Regions from separate parts of the Nesterenkonia sp. AY15 genome, predicted to be linked through region 3. Evidence: riboswitches for the same ligand, from Rfam matches in the RefSeq annotation. Region 3 holds a riboswitch; each other region holds the start of a gene.
The links. Region 3 has a riboswitch for S-adenosylmethionine ahead of LSI54_RS00260 (acyl-CoA dehydrogenase family protein). Riboswitches for the same ligand answer to the same signal wherever they lie in the genome.
Positions count from the first base shown of each region.

Region 1: another riboswitch for S-adenosylmethionine. It lies ahead of LSI54_RS01220 (O-acetylhomoserine aminocarboxypropyltransferase/cysteine synthase family protein); the one in region 3 lies ahead of LSI54_RS00260 (acyl-CoA dehydrogenase family protein).
Region 2: another riboswitch for S-adenosylmethionine. It lies ahead of LSI54_RS12040 (OsmC family protein); the one in region 3 lies ahead of LSI54_RS00260 (acyl-CoA dehydrogenase family protein).

Region 1 is NZ_JAJOYV010000001.1:261,911-267,808, forward strand. Features, by position in the region: gene LSI54_RS01205 (FAD/NAD(P)-binding protein) at 1-2,011, shown strand, start outside; gene LSI54_RS01210 (FAD-binding oxidoreductase) at 1,986-3,479, opposite strand; gene LSI54_RS01215 (linear amide C-N hydrolase) at 3,573-4,556, shown strand; SAM riboswitch class IV at 4,649-4,781, shown strand; gene LSI54_RS01220 (O-acetylhomoserine aminocarboxypropyltransferase/cysteine synthase family protein) at 4,913-5,898, shown strand, end outside.
Region 2 is NZ_JAJOYV010000010.1:8,482-14,379, reverse strand. Features, by position in the region: gene LSI54_RS12060 (peptide chain release factor 3) at 70-1,677, shown strand; gene LSI54_RS12055 (hypothetical protein) at 1,732-1,962, shown strand; gene LSI54_RS12050 (hypothetical protein) at 2,069-2,614, shown strand; gene LSI54_RS12045 (sodium:solute symporter family protein) at 2,667-4,316, opposite strand; gene LSI54_RS12040 (OsmC family protein) at 4,313-4,966, opposite strand; SAM riboswitch class I at 4,979-5,073, opposite strand; gene LSI54_RS12035 (acyltransferase family protein) at 5,213-5,898, opposite strand, start outside.
Region 3 is NZ_JAJOYV010000001.1:53,269-59,166, forward strand. Features, by position in the region: gene acs (acetate--CoA ligase) at 1-1,999, opposite strand, end outside; gene LSI54_RS00255 (flavin reductase family protein) at 2,144-2,674, opposite strand; SAM riboswitch class I at 2,683-2,769, opposite strand; SAM riboswitch class I at 3,032-3,118, shown strand; gene LSI54_RS00260 (acyl-CoA dehydrogenase family protein) at 3,124-4,425, shown strand; gene LSI54_RS00265 (LLM class flavin-dependent oxidoreductase) at 4,554-5,898, shown strand, end outside.

The DNA of each region.
Region 1 (5,898 bases), 210 kb from region 3:
GCTGATCGGTGCCGGGCCCCGCGGCACCTCCTTCCTGGAACGGCTGCTGGCGGCGGTGGAGCGCGGCACGCCCGACGCCCAGGCATCCCGGTTGCGCGTCCTGGTCATAGACCCCGCCCCACACGGGCCCGGCCGCGTCTGGAACCCGCAGCAGTCCCCGTTGTACCTGATGAACACCCCCGCCAGCTTCCCCACCGCGGCGCCCGTCGGCGCGACTCAGGCCCAGCTGGCCTCGTCGTCGGTCTCCCGCTCCTTCGCCCAGTGGCGGCACGAGCATGAGGCCGAGGAGACCGCCACCTCGGTGCGCGCCGACGGCTTCGAGCCGCCCGTCTTGAAGGGGATCGACCATGGCGGGACCGACACCGACTACCCCACCCGCGCCGCCTACGGGCAGTACCTCACCTGGCTGCACACCGAGGTCTGCGCGGCACTTGCGCGCCATCCCGGGATCAGCGTCGAGCACATCTCCGCGGAGGTCGCCGAGCTGCGCCGCGCCGACTCCGGGTATGAGCTGAGGCTGCGCCCCGACGACGACGCCGATCCGCCCCGGGATGATCGGCTCCGCGCCGACCAGGTGGTGCTGGCGCTGGGTCACATACCTGCCGGGCTGAACGAGTCCGGCGAACACTTCACCGAGGTGGCCGAGCAGCTCGGGCTGCACTACCAGCCGCCGGCGATCCCCACCGAGGTGGACTACTACTCGCTGCCCGCCGGGGAGAACGTGCTGGTCCGCGGGATGGGGCTGAACTTCTTCGACCTGATGATCCAGGCCAGCGTGGGCCGCGGCGGAGTGTTCCACGAACACGCCGACCACCCCGCCGGGCAGCGCCTGGAATACCTCGCCACCGGCGACGAGCCGCACCTGGTGGCCGGGTCCCGGCGCGGCACCCCATATCGAGCCAAGTCCACCGCGCTCACCGAGGCGCCCGGGTTCGCGCCCGTCGGCATCACGCTGCACCACCTCAGCCCCGAGGCGGTGGCCGAGGCCGAACGGCGCCACGACCTGCTCGACTTCTCAGCCCACCTCTGGCCGCTGATCCAGCGCGACGTGCTGCGCACCTACTACCGGACCCTGGTGGAGCTCGCCCCGGAGCTCTTCCGCGCCGGTTTCGAAGCCGCGCTTCAGGAGCTGCTCGCGGACACCCACCTGGGCGAGGCGGTGCTGCAGACCCGTGGTCAGCGGCTGCTGCGCGAGCTCGCCCCGGATGTCCTCTGGTTCGACATCCGCTCGCTGGGCAAGCCCTTCGGCGGGCTGACCTTCGAGTCCGCCGAGCAGTACCAGCAGCACATGAGCGCCTACCTCGAGGATGACGCGGCCACCTCCGCCGCCGGAGCGCGCAGCCCGGTGAAGATGGCCATCGGTGCGCTGCACCTGGCCCGGATGGAGGTCAAGGCGCTGATCAGCCAGGGCCGGGTCTCCCAGTCCAGCCAGATCAGCGAGATCGAGGGCTGGTTCGAGTCCCTGGTGGAGGGCCTGGCCAGCGGCCCGCCGCTGCAGCGGATCGAGGAGCTCGCCGCCCTGACCCGCGCCGGGGTGGTGGAGTTCCTGGGACCCGACCCGATCTTCGACGTGGACCGCGAGACCGGCTTCTACACCGCCGAATCCCCGGCCGTGGCCGCGCCGGCGTACCAGGCGCGCTGGCTGCTTGAGGCGATGATGCCCGCCAATCGGATCCAGCTCTCGCGCTCGCCCCTGGTGGCGGGACTGCTGCGCAGCGGCCTCGCCCGGCCGCGCGAACTCGTGGACGCCTCCGGGGCGCCGCGGGCGGGCAAGGGCTTCGACGTCACGCGACTTCCACATCGGCTGATCCCGGCGGACCGCGCCGAGCCGGAAGAGATCTACGTGCTGGGCCTGCAGCTCAGCTCGGTCCAATGGGGCACCGCCATCGCCGCGGAGGCCGGCGGAGATGGCGATTCCTCCGCGCGATCCCTCGCCGACGCCGACGCCGCGGCCCGCGCGGTCCTTTTCGGTCCGGGCGGCGCGGCTACAGGATCGCCCGCCCAGGATTGAGCCGGCGCTCCGGATCGAACACGTCCTTGATCCGGCGCTGCAGCGCGATCACCTCGGCGGACTGCTCCCAGTCCAGCCAGCGCAGCTTATAGGTGCCGATCCCGTGCTCCCCGGTGATGGTCCCGCCCATCTCCAGTGCCAGCCGGACCGAACCGTCCAGGGCAGCATGCAGCCGCGAGACGGCCGAGGTCGGGAGGCCGCCCTCGGTGGCGTCGATCGTCACGGGGGCGGCCTCGGGCTGTGCGGGGGAGACCGCGTCGTCGTCGGGTCTTGTCTCGGTGCCGGTGCCGGTGTCGGGGCCGAGCTCTGAGCTGGGGACGCTGAAGGTGGGGTGCAGGTTGCCGTCCCCGGCGTGCGCGACCACCTTGAGCTGGACCTGGTGCTCCTCGGCGAGGTCTTCGATGGCGCGGATGTAGTCCACCAGCCGCGACCGCGGGACCGCGACGTCTTCGCCCACGCGCACCTCGTTGACGATTCCGTCGCCGCGGGCGTGCCGGCGCAGCTCGATCAGCCGCTCGGACTCGGTGGAGCCGGGGTCGCTGACCAGGGCGCCGAGTGCTCGCAGCACCTCACGGATGATCTCGGCCTCGATGGCAGCACCGTGGCCGTCGGTCTGGATCAGCAGCAGCGTGTCTCCGCGCTGGGCCAGGTCCGAGCCCTGCGCCTCATCCAGGGCGAGCATGGTGCGGCGATCCAGCAGCTCCGTGATCGCCGGCTGCACCCGGGCCCTGCCGATGTCCAGGACCCCTTGGGCGGCGGTGGTCAGCTCGTCGAAGAACGCGGCGATGGTCTCGGTGTGCGCACTCAGGTGGCGCAGCCGCACGGTGACCCCGACGACGATGCCGAGGGTCCCCTCGGAGCCGACGAACAGGCTGGTCAGGTCATAGCCGGCGACGCCCTTGAAGGTGGCCTGTCCGGTGTGGATCAGCGTGCCGTCGGCGAGCACCACGTCCAGGGCAAGCACCGAATCACGGGTCACCCCGTACTTCGCACAGCGCAGCCCGCCGGCGTTGGTGGCGACATTGCCGCCGATGGTGGAGGTGCGGTAGCTCGCCGGATCCGGGGCGTACATCAGCCCGTGTTCCGCGGCGGCGGCGTTGAGGTCGGCGTTGATCACGCCCGGTTCGACGACGGCGACCTCATCCTCGGGTCGCATCGCCAGGATCTGGTTCATCCGGGTCAGGTTCAGCACCACCGAACCCTCGGTGGAGTTCGCCCCGCCGGAGACGGAAGTCCCAGCCCCGCGGGTGATCAGCGCGAAGCCATGCTCGCAGGAGAGTCGCACCAGCAGTTGGACGTCCTGCGTCGATTCAGCAAAGACCACGGCGAGCGGCGGGTGCACCTGCCAATGCTCCAGCGGCCCCTGGTCGACCGCGTGGGCGTCGAGCTCCGCGGCGTCGGTGGTCAAGGTGCCCGGCGTGAAGGCGCTGCGCAGGGCTGTCAGGACGTCATTGTCGGAGGCACTCATGAAAGGTGAGTCTAGGTCAGGGTTGACCTCCGGATATGGCCTCCGACACACTGAGGCCCAGTTGGAGCCCAGGTTCGGTGAGAGGCCAGTCTGATGTGCACACGTGTGGTCTACCTGGGCGAGCAGGATCGTGTGCTGACGGCCCGTTCCATGGACTGGAACGCCGACCTGGGGACGAATCTGTGGGTCTTCCCCCGGGGGCTGCCGCGCGAGGGAGGAGCCGGGTCGGAGTCGCTGGCCTGGACGTCCCGCTATGGCAGCGTGATCGCCTCCGGCTATGACATCTCGACCACCGATGGGATGAACGAGCGGGGGCTGGTCGCCAATGCCCTGTGGCTGGTCGAGTCGCGCTACCCGGGGCTCGACGATGCCCGGCCGAAGCTCTCCCTCGGCGCCTGGGCCCAGTACGTGCTGGACAGCTTCGCGACCGTGACGGAGGCGGTCGAATCACTCGCCCGTGAAGACTTCGCCGTGGTCACCGCCGGCGTGCCAGGGCAGCCGCGCCAGGCGACCATGCACCTGTCGATCTCGGATGCCTCCGGGGACAGCGCCATCTGTGAGTACCTGGACGGGACGCTGCAGATACACCACGACCGCGCCCACCAGGTCATGACCAATTCACCGCCCTTCGCTCAACAGCTGGCGATCGACACCTACTGGCGCGGCATCGGCGGTACCGTCATGCTCCCGGGCACCAATCGCGCCGCCGACCGCTATGTCCGGGCAAGCTTCTACATCAACGCGGTGCCGCAGGTGGAAGACCGCACCATCGCGACCGCGGCGGTGTTCGGGGTGATCCGCAACGCGTCGGTCCCCTATGGGATCAGCACTCCGGGGCAGCCGAACATCTCCTCGACCCAGTGGCGCACCGTGGCGGACCACAAGGACCGTCGCTACTTCTTCGACTCCGCGCTGCGGCCCAGCGTCATCTGGGTGTCCCTGGACCGACTCGACCTGCGAGAAGGCTCAGGTGTCCGCCGCATGGATCTTGCTGATGGCCCGCCCGACGGCCACGCCGGCGACGTCAGTGATCTCTTCGAGTCCGCGGAGCCGTTCGCGTTCCTCGGGCCGGAGTGACTCGCGGCAGGGTGGCCGAACATGACGAACTGCGAACCCGACCCCTGGCCCGCACTTGCAAGGAAGCATTCCGCGATGCAGACTTGGTCCTAGGTCAAGAGTGCCAGCGCAAAACCCCGGTTTGCTGGCCGGCAACCCTCCAGTTCGCGGTGGGGTGCCCCGGGTGACGACCTGGCTGAAACAGTCAGTGAAGCAATTCACCGACTCACTCAGCAAGCGCGGGCCACACACCAGTGCGGGCCCAACACCCCAGTCCTCAGGACAGGGCCGTACAGGATTCAGCGCCGGAAGCTCGACCACCGGCAGCGACGTTCACATCCGGCCCAGTTCCTGGGCCGCATTGAACGGAGAATCCTTTGAGCAACGAGAACACCTGGCAGTTCGAGACCCAGCAGATCCATGCCGGAGTCGCCCCCGACCCGGTCACCGGAGCACGGGCGCTGCCGATCCAGCAGACCACCTCCTTCGTCTTCCCGGACACCGCCGCCGCCGCGCGCCGCTTCGGACTCGAGGAGATCGCCCCGATCTACTCGCGCATCGGCAACCCCACCGTCCAGGCGGTGGAGGATAAGATCGCCGCCCTCGAAGGCGGAGTCGGGGCGCTCGCCGTCGGCTCCGGACAGGCTGCCACCACGCTGGCGCTGCTGAACATCGCTTCGGCCGGCAGCCACATCGTCGCCTCACCCACCCTCTACGGCGGCACACAGAACCTCTTCAAGCACACCCTGCCGAAGTTCGGCATCGAGGTCTCCTTCGTGGAGGACCCCGATGACCTGGAATCCTGGCGCGCCGCCACCCGGGAGAACACGGTCGCCTTCTTCGGCGAATCCGTGGCGAACCCGCGCGGGGACGTGCTGGACATCGAAGGCGTCGCCTCGGTGGCGCATGAGTTCGGGGCACCGCTGATCATCGACTCCACGCTGACCACCCCATACCTGATCAAGCCGATCGACTTCGGCGCCGACGTCGTCGTGCACTCAGCCACCAAATTCCTCGGCGGCCACGGCACGGCCATCGCCGGGGTGATCGTGGACTCCGGGCGCTTCGACTACTTCGCCCACCCGGAGCGCTTCCCCGGCTTCTCCACCCCGGACGAGAGCTACCACGGGCTGGTCTTCGGCCGGGATCTCGGCGCCGACGGGATCTTCGGGGTCAACCTCTCCTTCATCCTCAAGGCCCGGGTCCAGCTGCTGCGCGACCTCGGTCCGGCACTGTCCCCGCACAACGCCTTCGAGATCAACCTGGGGCTGGAGACCCTCTCGCTGCGGATCGAACGCCATGTCGAGAACGCGCAGAAGGTCGCCGAGTACCTGGAGGCCCATGACGCCGTGCGACGGGTCTA
Region 2 (5,898 bases), on a different contig from region 3:
GTGACGGTGGCCTCACGGCCCGGGATGGATTAAACTCTCTCCCCGCGGAAGCGTAGAGTCAGAGGCGTGATGGAAGCAGACACGAAGCAGATTCTGGACGAGGCCTTGTCTCGCCGCACCATCGCGGTGATCTCGCATCCCGATGCGGGCAAGTCCACGTTGAGTGAGGCGCTGCTGCTTCACTCGAACGCGATCACCGAGGCTGGCGCGGTCCACGGCAAGGCCGGACGCCGCGGCACCGTCTCGGACTGGATGGAGATGGAGAAGGCCCGCGGGATCTCGGTGAGCTCAGCCGTGCTCCAGTTCACCGTGGGTGATGCGATCGTGAACCTGGTGGACACCCCCGGGCACGCTGACTTCTCCGAAGACACCTTCCGCGTGCTGGCGGCCGTGGACGCGGTGATCATGCTCATCGACGCGGCCAAGGGCATGGAAGCCCAGACCATGAAGCTCTTCGAGGTCTGCAAGGCCCGCGGGCTGCCGGTCATCACCGTGATCAACAAATGGGACCGCCCGGGCCAGGACGCCTTGGAGCTGGTCGATGAGATCCTCACCCGCACCGGGATGCGCTCGATGCCGCGCAACTGGCCCGTCGGAGACTCCGGGCACATGCTCGGACTGCTGCACCCCGACGAGATGACCATGAACCGTTACACCCGCGCCCCCGGCGGCGCGAAGAAGGTCCTCGCTGAAAGACTCTCCGCCGAGGTCGCTCAGGCCGAGTACCCGGTCGAGTTCCAGACCGCGGTGGAGGAGTCCTCGCTGCTGGAGGTCGACGACGAGTTCTACGACCGCGACGCATTCCTGGCCCAGGAGGCGACCCCGCTGTTCTTCGCCTCGGCGGTGCAGAACATCGGCGTCGAAGAGCTGCTGCACTTCATCATGGAGCAGGGTCCGCCCCCGCAGGCCCGCCCGGACGCCGACGGCACCCCCTATTCGCTCACCTCCGACTTCAGCGGCTACGTCTTCAAGGTCCAGACCGGTATGGACAAGGCCCACCGCGACCGGATCGCATTCATGCGCATCTGCTCCGGAGTCTTCGAACGCGGCATGGTCGCCACCCACGCGCAGTCCGCGAAGCCCTTCCCCACCAAGTACTCCCAGCAGGTCTTCGGCCGCGACCGCACCACGGTGGACACCGCCTGGCCCGGCGACGTCGTCGGCCTGGTCAACGCGTCCACGCTGCGCCCGGGCGACACCCTCTACGCGGGCCAGTCGGTGATGTTCCCGCCGTTCAAGCCCTTCGCCCCGGAGCACTTCCGGGTCGGCAAGACCGGGGACGCCAGCAAGCACAAGCAGTTCCGCAAGGGCATCGAGCAGCTGGACCGCGAAGGCGTCATCCAGGTGTTCTACTCCGAGCGCCGCGGCCAGCAGCGTCCTGTCCTGGGCGCCGTGGGCCCGATGCAGTTCGAGGTCGTCTCCGCCCGCATGGAATCTGACTTCGGTGCCTCGGTCTCCTTCGACGCGCTGGACTACTCGGTCGCTCGTGACATCGACGAGGATGCCGCAGCGATCCTGCGCGAACGCCAGGACTGCGAAGTCCTCCACCGCAACGACGGCACCCCCGTGGCGTTGTTCAGAGACCCGTGGAGGTTGCGCACCGTCCAGCGCGACCATCCGAACCTGCTCCCGGATCCTCCGGGCAGCATCAACGCATCGGTCTCCGCACGGATGTGACCGATCGCCGAGGGCTGCGGGCACCCCATGCAGAACCCTCTTGGAAGGAACACCATGCACGCTGTCACCCGAGTTGAAGTCGTCGAAGCTGTCAAGACCGCATTCACGCTCACCGCCCAACCGACCGTCCCGAAGGATCTGGTGGCGGCAGCCACCGCCTCAGGTGCTCGGCCTGCCGTCGTCTCCGTCCTCGAAGGGCTCGACGATGACCTGCAGTTCCGCAGACTCCGCGAACTCTGGGAGTACTTCCCGCACATGCCGGTCAACTCCGTCGACGCCGCCTGAGGGCACGCACCGGCTGAGCTCCACGGGCGTGTCAAGTCACGCGCCGGGGCAGGTCCGCCGACGGCCAGGGCTGGCAAGCGAGCACCAGCGGCGTAGGCTCGAGCCCATGGTCAGGAGTCACAGCACCGCAGCGATCGAACGGACCACCCGACGGGCCTGGGCGCAGTGGGTCACCGCCCTCGACGACGCCGGAGCTGCTGCCCTCCCGCACCGCGAGATCGTCGGAATCGTCTATGACCATATGCCGATGGACGTGGAGAACCGTGGCTGGTGGGCCCAGAGCGTGGCGGTCGCCTACGAACAACACCGTGACCTGCGCCGCCCGGGGGAGTCTCGTACCGGTGAGTTTCAGGCCTCGGTCTCCAAGACCTATCCGGGTGACATGGACGCCGCGCTGGGGGCATGGGTCGCTCTCGTCGGCGGGCGTGACTCTTTCGGCGGTGTCGCGCTCCAGGGAGAGCCCGGCACCTCCTCCACCGACCGCTGGCGCTACTGGCGCGCCGGGCTGGTCGACGGCTCCCGGGTCGCGGTGACCATCTCGGGGAAGTCCGCAGGGAAGTCCTCGCTCGGCGTCGGACACACCAAGCTGCGCTCGCCCGAGGAGGTCCAACACTGGAAGGTGATCTGGCGGGAGCTGCTGGGCCAGCTCTAGGTGTGACTTCCCCTGACGGGTCGAACGGCAGCAGGCATTGGTGTCGCGAGACCTACAGTGGCGAGGTGTTCTGCGCGGTCACTGGTTCGGTCCGGGAGCCCCACAGCTGGGTCTTCGTGTGGGTCGCCGTCGGAGACTCGGCGAGGAGGACCGCAGCGGCGAAGACACCAAGAGTGATGAGGAAGAGTGCCAGTCCCATCAAACCGTAGATGTTGAGCCATGCTGAGATGTTCATGCTCAGGACCGCGGCGAGACCGGTGACCAGAAGAACGAGTCCGCCGTTTCTGCGCCGCGCCCCATGAAGGGTCAGTCGCCAACTGCCCTGGATCAGCGTGACTAGAACGATGCCTGCGAGATTGGCGATCATGGCGACCCAGACCGGATGGGTTCCGAGGAAGAAGTCCGTGGCACTGAACCCCGAGAGCGCGTACCAGCCGAGTCCCGCGCTGAATCCAGCGAGTAGTGCGGTCAGCGCCGCGGAGCGGGTGGCGAGCGGCCAGAAGAACGCCGCGAGAACCGGAGCGAAGGTAGCGCCGTTGCGCAGAGTCCATGCCATCACATTCCACCAGGCTGACTCCTCGGCGCGCAGGAGACTGAAGATCACCATCAGGACAGTGAGCCCCACCAGCGCGATCCGCGTGTAGCGCACCAGCTCCACCTGGGTCGCTCGGGGACGAAGCGCGCTCCCGAGGTCCCGGCCCAGCGAGGTAGCTCCAGAGAACTGGCAGGGTCCCGCCCAGCCCAGGGCGCAAGCCCAGAGTCCCACGAAGAATACGGCCGCAGCCCAAGCAGGAAGGGAGCCGGCGATGTACTCGGCGATGCCCACCAGGGGCAGCGATGCATCCGGGACCACAATCGAGGCGGCGACGCCGACGACGATTCCGAGAAGGATCAGGGGCATGCCGATGATCGCCGCGAGGAAGAGTCCCTTCTGGCCGTCTTCCGGGCTCCGCGCCGACATCGACATCTGAAAGGCGGCCTGAGCCAGGGGAACATTGACGATGAAGGTGCCGAACCAGGCAACGATCAGCGATATGCCGGCGTTCGAGACATCGAACATCTGTGGCTGCTCCTCAGCCAAGGTCTCGAGACCGCTGGGCCCGGGTGAGACCAGGAACGCCCAGATGCCCACGATGAACATCACGAAGATCATCAGGACATTCATGGTCTGGGAGAATGCGACGGAGCGCATGCCGCCGAAGGTCAGGAAGGCGAGCAGGATGATCGCTGTCAGAGCGATGCACTGCCACAGTGGGATCTCCGTGACCGCGAAGAGGGCGGACGCGAAGGCGATGCTGGTGGCCACTGAATACATCGGAAACGTCAGACCGGTGATCACAGAACTGATGGCCTGGGCTCCGCGGCCGAATCGGTCCCCGATGATGCCGGTGACCGTCACCACGAGCTTCTCTCGCAGGGGCTTGACCAGCAGGAGCGCGATCAGCAAGATCTGCACCGTTTCGGCCACGCCGTACCAGACGGCCGACACACCTGTTCGGTAGCTCAGCTCGACGATCGCGATGTAGGAGGATCCCGAGAACAGTCCCGTGATGCAGAACGCGACGGTCCAAGGGCTGAAACTGCGACCGCTGACGAAGAATCCTCCGTGTCCCGAGCGGCCCACAGCGATGCGGCTTCCGAGTATGAGCCAGGCGGTGTATGCGAGTGCCAGGCCGATCGTCCAGAGTCCGACCGTTGTCATGCGTTCACCCCGGTCACATCTGACGTGGCATCAGCATTGATGATCTCGAAGATCAGACTCCCGACGTTGGGGTCCCCGTCCACCTCGTAGCCCCAGGCATGATTCGCCAGAGCTTCGGCGAGGCCAGGGGAGTTCTTGTGCACGAATGCCCACGCGACTTCCAGGTCGATGTGCGCGTCGCGCAAGAGATTGATCGCGGGGCAGATGTGTTCGGCCCACTGGGCGAAGTCTGTCAGGACAGAGGAGTCCTGTTCGCTGGTCTCTACGACCAGCTGCAACCGGTACACGTAGAAATAGGGTTGCACATCTGCTTGCCCAGCCAACCCGCGAGTGTCCTGACGTGCCAGGGTGTATGTGGAGATGTCGGTGAGGGGCAGGGCCCGCCGATGGGCCAGCTGTTCGACCGCGACGGCGATGCAGCTGCTGACACCGCCGATCAGGTACTCCATCGGTGCGGGGCCCTGATCGCTGCCGCCGCGCACCACAGGCTGGTCAGAGACGAAGCTGAAGTCCCGGACGGTGAGTTCGGTCCGTACTGGGCCCGACCACGTGCCAGCGACCCGCAGAGTCTTCGAAGAGGTGCGCAGGGGCGCCTCGGTGTACCTCGGGTTCAACTTGATCTCTGGTTGGCGAGAACACGCTTCAGGCATGGAAGATTTCACCTTTCATCGTTCCCAGCGGTAGCACCTGCTCACCCTGAAGGGTGGGGTTGCTGCGACGTCGTTGAGCTAGGTCTCTCAGTCGCTCTGGATGATTCGTTGTCTGCTGAAACCTAGAGCTGTCCGACAAAAGATGCAAACCAGTGAACAATTGTTACGTGGGCGCCCGCCGGTTCATTCGTCGCTCCAGACGGTCCTCCCCAGGTCACGCCGGAGGTCCGATTGGTCCCTAGAGGCTCAGAACAGGTGCGGCATCTCGTCGCGAAGCTTGGCATCCAGCAGCGGCGCCATCGATTCGATGTAGTGGTTGGAGAGGTGGCTCTGGTCGTAGTAGACCGCGATGTTGCCGATCACCGCCGGACAGATCTCCTCGGAGCAGAGGTGTTCGGTCATGTCCAGGGTGTAGAGACCATCCGGCAGGTCCGGCTCGGTGAGCGGGTTCGTGTCCTGGTAGCTGATGGGGTCCATTGCGCAGGTCTCGGCGTCCCCGCCCGCGGCGAGGCAGTCGGCCACCGAGTCTTCGCGCCGTGGCGTTCCGCGCATGAGCAGCACCTCGGGGCCGCGGTCCATGATCTGCTGCCACTTCTCCGGGGCCCCCCAGTAGATGTTCTCCGGGGTGCCGTCGGCGGGCACCCGGGTGCCCGCCGTGAACACCAGGTCAGGCTTCCGTTCAGTGATCACGTCGAGCAGGTTGAGGTTCCATTCATGGCACTGATTCTCCTCAGGGTCGGAGCCCGCGGTGAGCACGCACGCGGACTTGTCCGCGATCAGCAGCTCCCAGTTGTTCTCGGCGGCCAGGATCCTCCAAGCATGGTGCCACTGCCCGGCGTGTGAGCCTCCGGTGATCATCACCCTCAGATCCGGTTGGGCGGGCTCTTCAGGGTCTTCACACACCAGTACCTCACCGCGGTTCTCACCGTCGC
Region 3 (5,898 bases):
GTTGGCAGATCTCTTCGATCTTCGGTACACAGGGTTCATTCTGCAGGCTTGTGGTGTCTCCCAGGGTCTCGCCGTCATGCAGCTGGGTCAGCAGCCGGCGCATGATCTTCCCGGAGCGGGTCTTGGGCACCTCGGGCACGGGGATCACCGTGCGTGGTTTGGCCACCGGGCCGATCACCTCGCCCACATGGCTGCGCAGCTTCCCGAGCAGCTCCCGCTCGGCCGCGCTGCCCGCACCCCCCGCGGCGTCGAGGCGCTCGCGGGCGGCGGTGGTCAGCACGGTGAACGCAACGGCCGCGTGACCGGTCATGGCATCGAAGACCGGGCAGACCCCGGCCTCGACCACGTCGGGGTGGGAGATCAGCGCCGATTCGATCTCGATCGTGGAGAGCCGGTGTCCGGAGATGTTGATGACGTCATCGATCCGGCCCAGGATCCAGATGTCCCCGTCCTCGTCCTTCCGCGCCCCGTCCCCGGCGAGGAACCATCCCTGCTCCGCGTACTTCTCCCAGTAGGAGGTGAAGTACCGCTCCGGGTTGCCCCAGACGGTCCTGGCCATCGAGGGGCCGGTGTGGGTGAGCACGATGTTGCCCTGCGTGCCCGTGGGCACCTGCTGGCCGGCCTCATCGACGACGGCGGCGCCCCAGCCGGGAAGTGCACGGGTCGCGGCCCCGGGCTTGAGCCCTGGGTGCGTCGACCGGGCGTCCTCGGGCCGCGGGGAGAGCACCGTGGACCCGGATTCGGACTGCCACCAGGTGTCCACCACGGGAAGCGCCGGTCGGCCGGCGTCGTCGGTGGTGTCGCGGCCGATCTCGCGGCGGATCCAGTGCCAGGCCTCGGGGTTGACCGCCTCGCCCACGGTCCCGGCGAGCCGGATCGAGGAGAGGTCATACTGCGCCGGAACACCTTCGGGGAACCAGCCCATCAGGGAACGCACCAGCGTGGGGGCGGTGTAGTAGGTGGTGACCTGGTGGCGTTCGATGATCTCGAAGTGGCGGCCCTCATGCGGAGTGTTCGGCGTGCCCTCGAAGATCACCTGGGTGGCGCCGGCGGCCAGCGGGCCGTAGATCTCATAGGTGTGCGCGGTGACCCAGGCCAGGTCGGCGGTGCACCAGTGGACGTCCTGGGTGCGCCGCTCCGGGTCAGGGTGGGCGAAGAGCCGCAGGTAGGTGTACAGGGCCCCGGTGAGGTAGCCGCCGGTGGTGTGGACGAGTCCCTTGGGCTTGCCGGTGGTCCCGGAGGTGTACATGATGAACAGCTCGGTCTCGGCGTCGAAGAACTCCGGGGTGTGCTCGGGGGAGGCGGTCTCGACCACCTCGTGCCACCAGAGGTCCCGCTCCGGCGTCCATTCCACGGGGGAGTCTGTGCGGTTGATCACCAGGACGTGTTCGAGGTTGCCGCCGTGCTCGGCGGTGGCCTCGGCGACGGCGGCATCAGCGTTGGCCTTCACCGGCACGGCCCTGCCGCGGCGGAACTGACCATCGGTGGTGACCAGCAGCTTCGCCCCGGTGTCCTCGACACGGAACTTCAGCGCCTCGGCGGAGAATCCGCCGAAGACCAGCGAGTGCACCGCGCCGACCCGGGCGCAGGCCAGCGTGATCACGATGGTCTCCACCAGCACCGGAAGGTAGATCACCACGCGGTCCCCGCGGGTGATGCCCATGCTGGTCAGCGCGTTCGCCGCCTGGTTGACCCGACGGCCCAGCTCGGCGTAGCTGACGTCCTCGCGGTCTCCGGGCTCGCCTTCGAAGTGCAGCGCGATCTTCTCCCCGCGTCCCGCGGCGACGTGGCGGTCCACGCAGTTCACCGCGGCGTTGAGCGTCCCGCCCTCATACCAGCCGATCTTCGGGCCGCGCTGGGTGACCGGGTTCGGCGGGGTCCAGGAGTGGGTGGTCTCCCACGGGGTCGACCAGTCCAACAGGGTGGCGGCCGCGGACCAGAATGCCATGCGCTGGTCCTCGTTCTGCGGGTCCGTCCAGGCGTGCACGTCGGCGCTCAACGGATCCGAGGGCACGATCGCGGAGCGCTGGGCCTTGAACGAGGGTGCGGTTTCGGGGGTGTCGCGGTGCGTCGGGTCTTCGGGAGTGGCCGCGGCTGCGGGCACGGTGGATCGAGGGTGGATGCTCAACAAGGGTCCTTCGGGTCAGCTCAGGGTGGTCAGGGTCTTGAACTCGTGCTGGTGGAAGACCAGCCCAGGAGCGCCCTCGGTGAAGCCCAGGTCCAGGATCTCCAGCACGATGATGTCGTGGTCCCCGGCGCGGACCCGGTCGTAGATCCGGGTGCGCAGCCACATCGGGACCCCATCGAGCAGCAGCGCCGAGCCGTGGAGCTGGTAGTCCACCCCGGTGAATCGGTTGGCGCGGTCCTTGGACGCGATCTGCCTGCACAGCCCGTTCTGATCGCGGCCGAGCACCGAGATGCCCAGTTCGCCGCCGCTGCGCTCAAGCTTCGGCCAGGTGGAGGAATCGTGCTGCACCGCCAGGGTGACCAGGGGCGGCGCCAGCGAGACGCCCACCGTGAAGGTGGACGCGATGATCGCCTCAGGTGTCCCATCGACCTCCGCGCCGACGGCGACGACGCCCTGCGGAAACTGTGCCAGGGCGTGGCGCAGCGCAAAGGAGTCCACACGGGACGCGGCGGTGGGGTTCTCAAGGGTGCGAGCAGGAACAGACATGCAGATCAACTCCATCGGTCCTGGCGTTAGCACCCGGCGAATCCGGGTTGCTGCGGCGTCTCTGAGCCAGATCTCTCAGCCGCTCGGGATGGTGACACCTCAACGCTACGCGTCGTCTCGCCGACCAGCAAGAATCGTTCGCACTGTGAGACGCCATATGACATTCGGCGCTGGTGTCACCACCGAACGTGTCCTTGATCTGCTGGATGAACACACCTGGTCACAACGGAGGTCAGGGTGGACGACGTTCATGGATATGGTTCGCCCGGCTCGGCGCTGGTCCGTCAGTCGGAGTCTGGCTTCCGCCGTCGTCCGAACTTGACGGATGAGCCCCTGCATCCTCTATATTGAGCCTCATCACCATCCAGAGCGACCGAGGGATCTGGCCCGAAGACGTCGCAGCAACCCGGGCATGCCGGGTGCTACCGCCAGAATCGATGGAGGAAAGAATGAACATTCAGCTGCCTGTGCCCCAGAATCTGCGCGACGCCATTGAGCGTGTCGGCCTCTCCGCGCTCGACCGAGAGCGCAGCCGTGAGCTCGCCCGCGATGAGGTCACGGACCTCGTGGCAGGTGGCATCGGACGGCTTCGCGTGCCGGAGCCGGCTGGTGGATACGGCTTGGACTGGGTGCAGACCACCGAGGTCCTCCTGGAGCTCGCCGCCCAGGACAGCAACATCCCGCAGGTGCTGCGCGGCCACTTCGCGGTCCAGGAGGATCTGCTGTGGCGCTGCGACGCCCGACCTGACTCCGCCCCTGACTCCGCGCGTGACGCCCGGCCCGATGCCCAGCCCGATGCCCGGCGCGTCGTGCAGCGCTGGCTCGCCAGGTTGGCCGCAGGGGAGCTGGTCGGCAACGCCTGGACCGAACCGGGCAAGGGCGGCTTCCACCAGTCCGGCACCGTGGTCAGCCAGACCGACGACGGGCCCAGGGTCACCGGGGTGAAGTACTACACCACCGGTGCGATCTTCGCGGACTGGCTCGACGTCACCGCCCGGGACGCCGCGGGCAATGAGCTCGCCGTGCTGGTGCGCCGGGACCAGCCCGGAGTGCAGATCGACGACGACTGGGACGGCTTCGGACAGCGCACCACCGGCTCCGGCACCGCGCGGCTGACCGACGCCGTGGTGGAGGAGTCGGAGCTGCGCGGACTGACCGATCGCTTCCCGTACCAGACTGCGCTCTACCAGCACTTCCTGCTGATCGTGCTCGCCGGCGTCGTCGAGGCCGCGGCACGGGACGCCGCAACGCTGCTGCATGAGCGCTCGAGGACCTTCTCCCACGCCAACACCCGCACCCCACGCACCGATCCGCAGCTGCTCCAGGCCGTCGGAGAGGTGGATGCCGTGGCGGCGCTGGCCCGGGCGCAGGTCCTCGCCACCGCCGCGAGCCTCGATGCCGCCTTCGCCGCGCGAAGCGCCACGGAACAAGCCCAGATCGAGGCGGCCAACGCGGTGGAGCTTGCCACCGGACGCGCCCAGGTGGCGCTGCATCGACCCGTGCTGGAGGCGGTCACCCGGATCTTCGACGTCCTCGGCGCCTCCGGGGTGAGCCAGTCCCGGAGTCTCGACCGGCACTGGCGCAACGCCCGCACCGTCACCAGCCACAACCCCTGGGTCTACAAGGCCCGGATCGCCGGGGACAACCGGGTCAACGGCGCCGAGCCGGTCCGGCTGTGGAGCGTCGGCGAACCGGACACCGCGAGTCAGTCTGCGGTGGCCAGCCCGCCAGCGACCCCGATCGGCGCGTAGAAGAACGCCGCGAAGAACGCCTGAGAACCGGCCCCACCCGACCGAGCTCCGACGCTGCACCTTACGCGCAGCCTCGACGCGCAGACATCGATGCCAACCACTGAGTCGAACCTCAAGGAGAACTGCACATGACCTACCCGACCACCGAGTCCGGCAAGCGCGAGATCCTGTTCAACGCCTTCGACATGAACTGCGTGGTGCACCAGTCCCCGGGGCTGTGGCGGCACCCGGAGGACCGCGCCCGGGAATACAACACGATCGGGTACTGGACCGAGGTCGCGCAGATCCTCGAGCGAGGCCTCTTCGACGGACTGTTCATCGCCGATGTGCTGGGCCCCTATGACGTCTTCGGCTCGAACCCGGAGGCCGCGCTGCGCTCCGGGGCGCAGATCCCGCTGCAGGACCCGTTCCTGCTGGTCTCGGCGATGGCCGCGGTCACCAAGAACCTGGGCTTCGGCATCACCGCCGGCACCGCCTACGAGCACCCCTACCCGTTCTCCCGACGGCTGGGCACCCTGGACCACCTCACCGGCGGCCGGGTGGGCTGGAACGTGGTCACCGGGTACCTGCCCTCGGCCGCGCAGAACATGGGCCAGGACGATCAGATGGAGCACGATCGCCGCTACGACCATGCCGATGAGTACCTCGACGTCGTCTACAAGCTGCTCGAAGGATCCTGGGAGGACGACGCCGTCCTCGCCGACAAGGCCTCCGGGGTCTTCACCGACCCGGCGAAGGTGCACCGGATCGAGCACCACGGGGAGTTCTTCAAGACCCCCGGGATCGGCGTGGTGGAGCCCTCCCCGCAGCGCACCCCGGTGATCTACCAGGCCGGGGCCTCCGCCCGCGGCCGGGCCTTCGCCGGCAAGCACGCCGAGGCGGTGTTCATCAATCCGCCCACCAAGGAGCTCGCCAAGGCCTCGGTGGCCAAGATCCGCCAGTCGGTGGCCGAGGCGGGACGGGACCCCTACTCGGTGCGGATCTTCGCGATGCAGACCATCGTCACCGGACCGGACGACGCCGCCGCGCAGGCCAAGTACGACGACCTGGCCCAGTACATCGACGCCGAGGGCGGACTGGTGCTGATGTCGGGCTGGATGGGCATCGACCTGAGCCAGTTCGATCTCGACCAGCCCATCGGCGACGTGAAGTCCAACGCCATCCAGTCCACCGTGGAGACCTTCCAGAAGGCCTCCGGTCGGGAGGATGAGGTCTGGACCGTCCGGCAGCTGGCCGAATGGGTCGGTGTCGGCGGCTTCGGCCCGGTCATCATCGGTGGCGGCCCGACGGCGGCGCAGCAGCTGATCGAATGGCAGGAGGAGACCGATGTGGACGGCTTCAACCTGGCCTATCACATCACCCCTGGCACCTTCGTGGACGTGGTCGAACACGTGGTGCCCGAGCTGCAGAAGCTCGGCCGCTACAAGACCGAGTACGCCCCGGGCACATTGCGCAACAAGCTCTTCGGCGCCG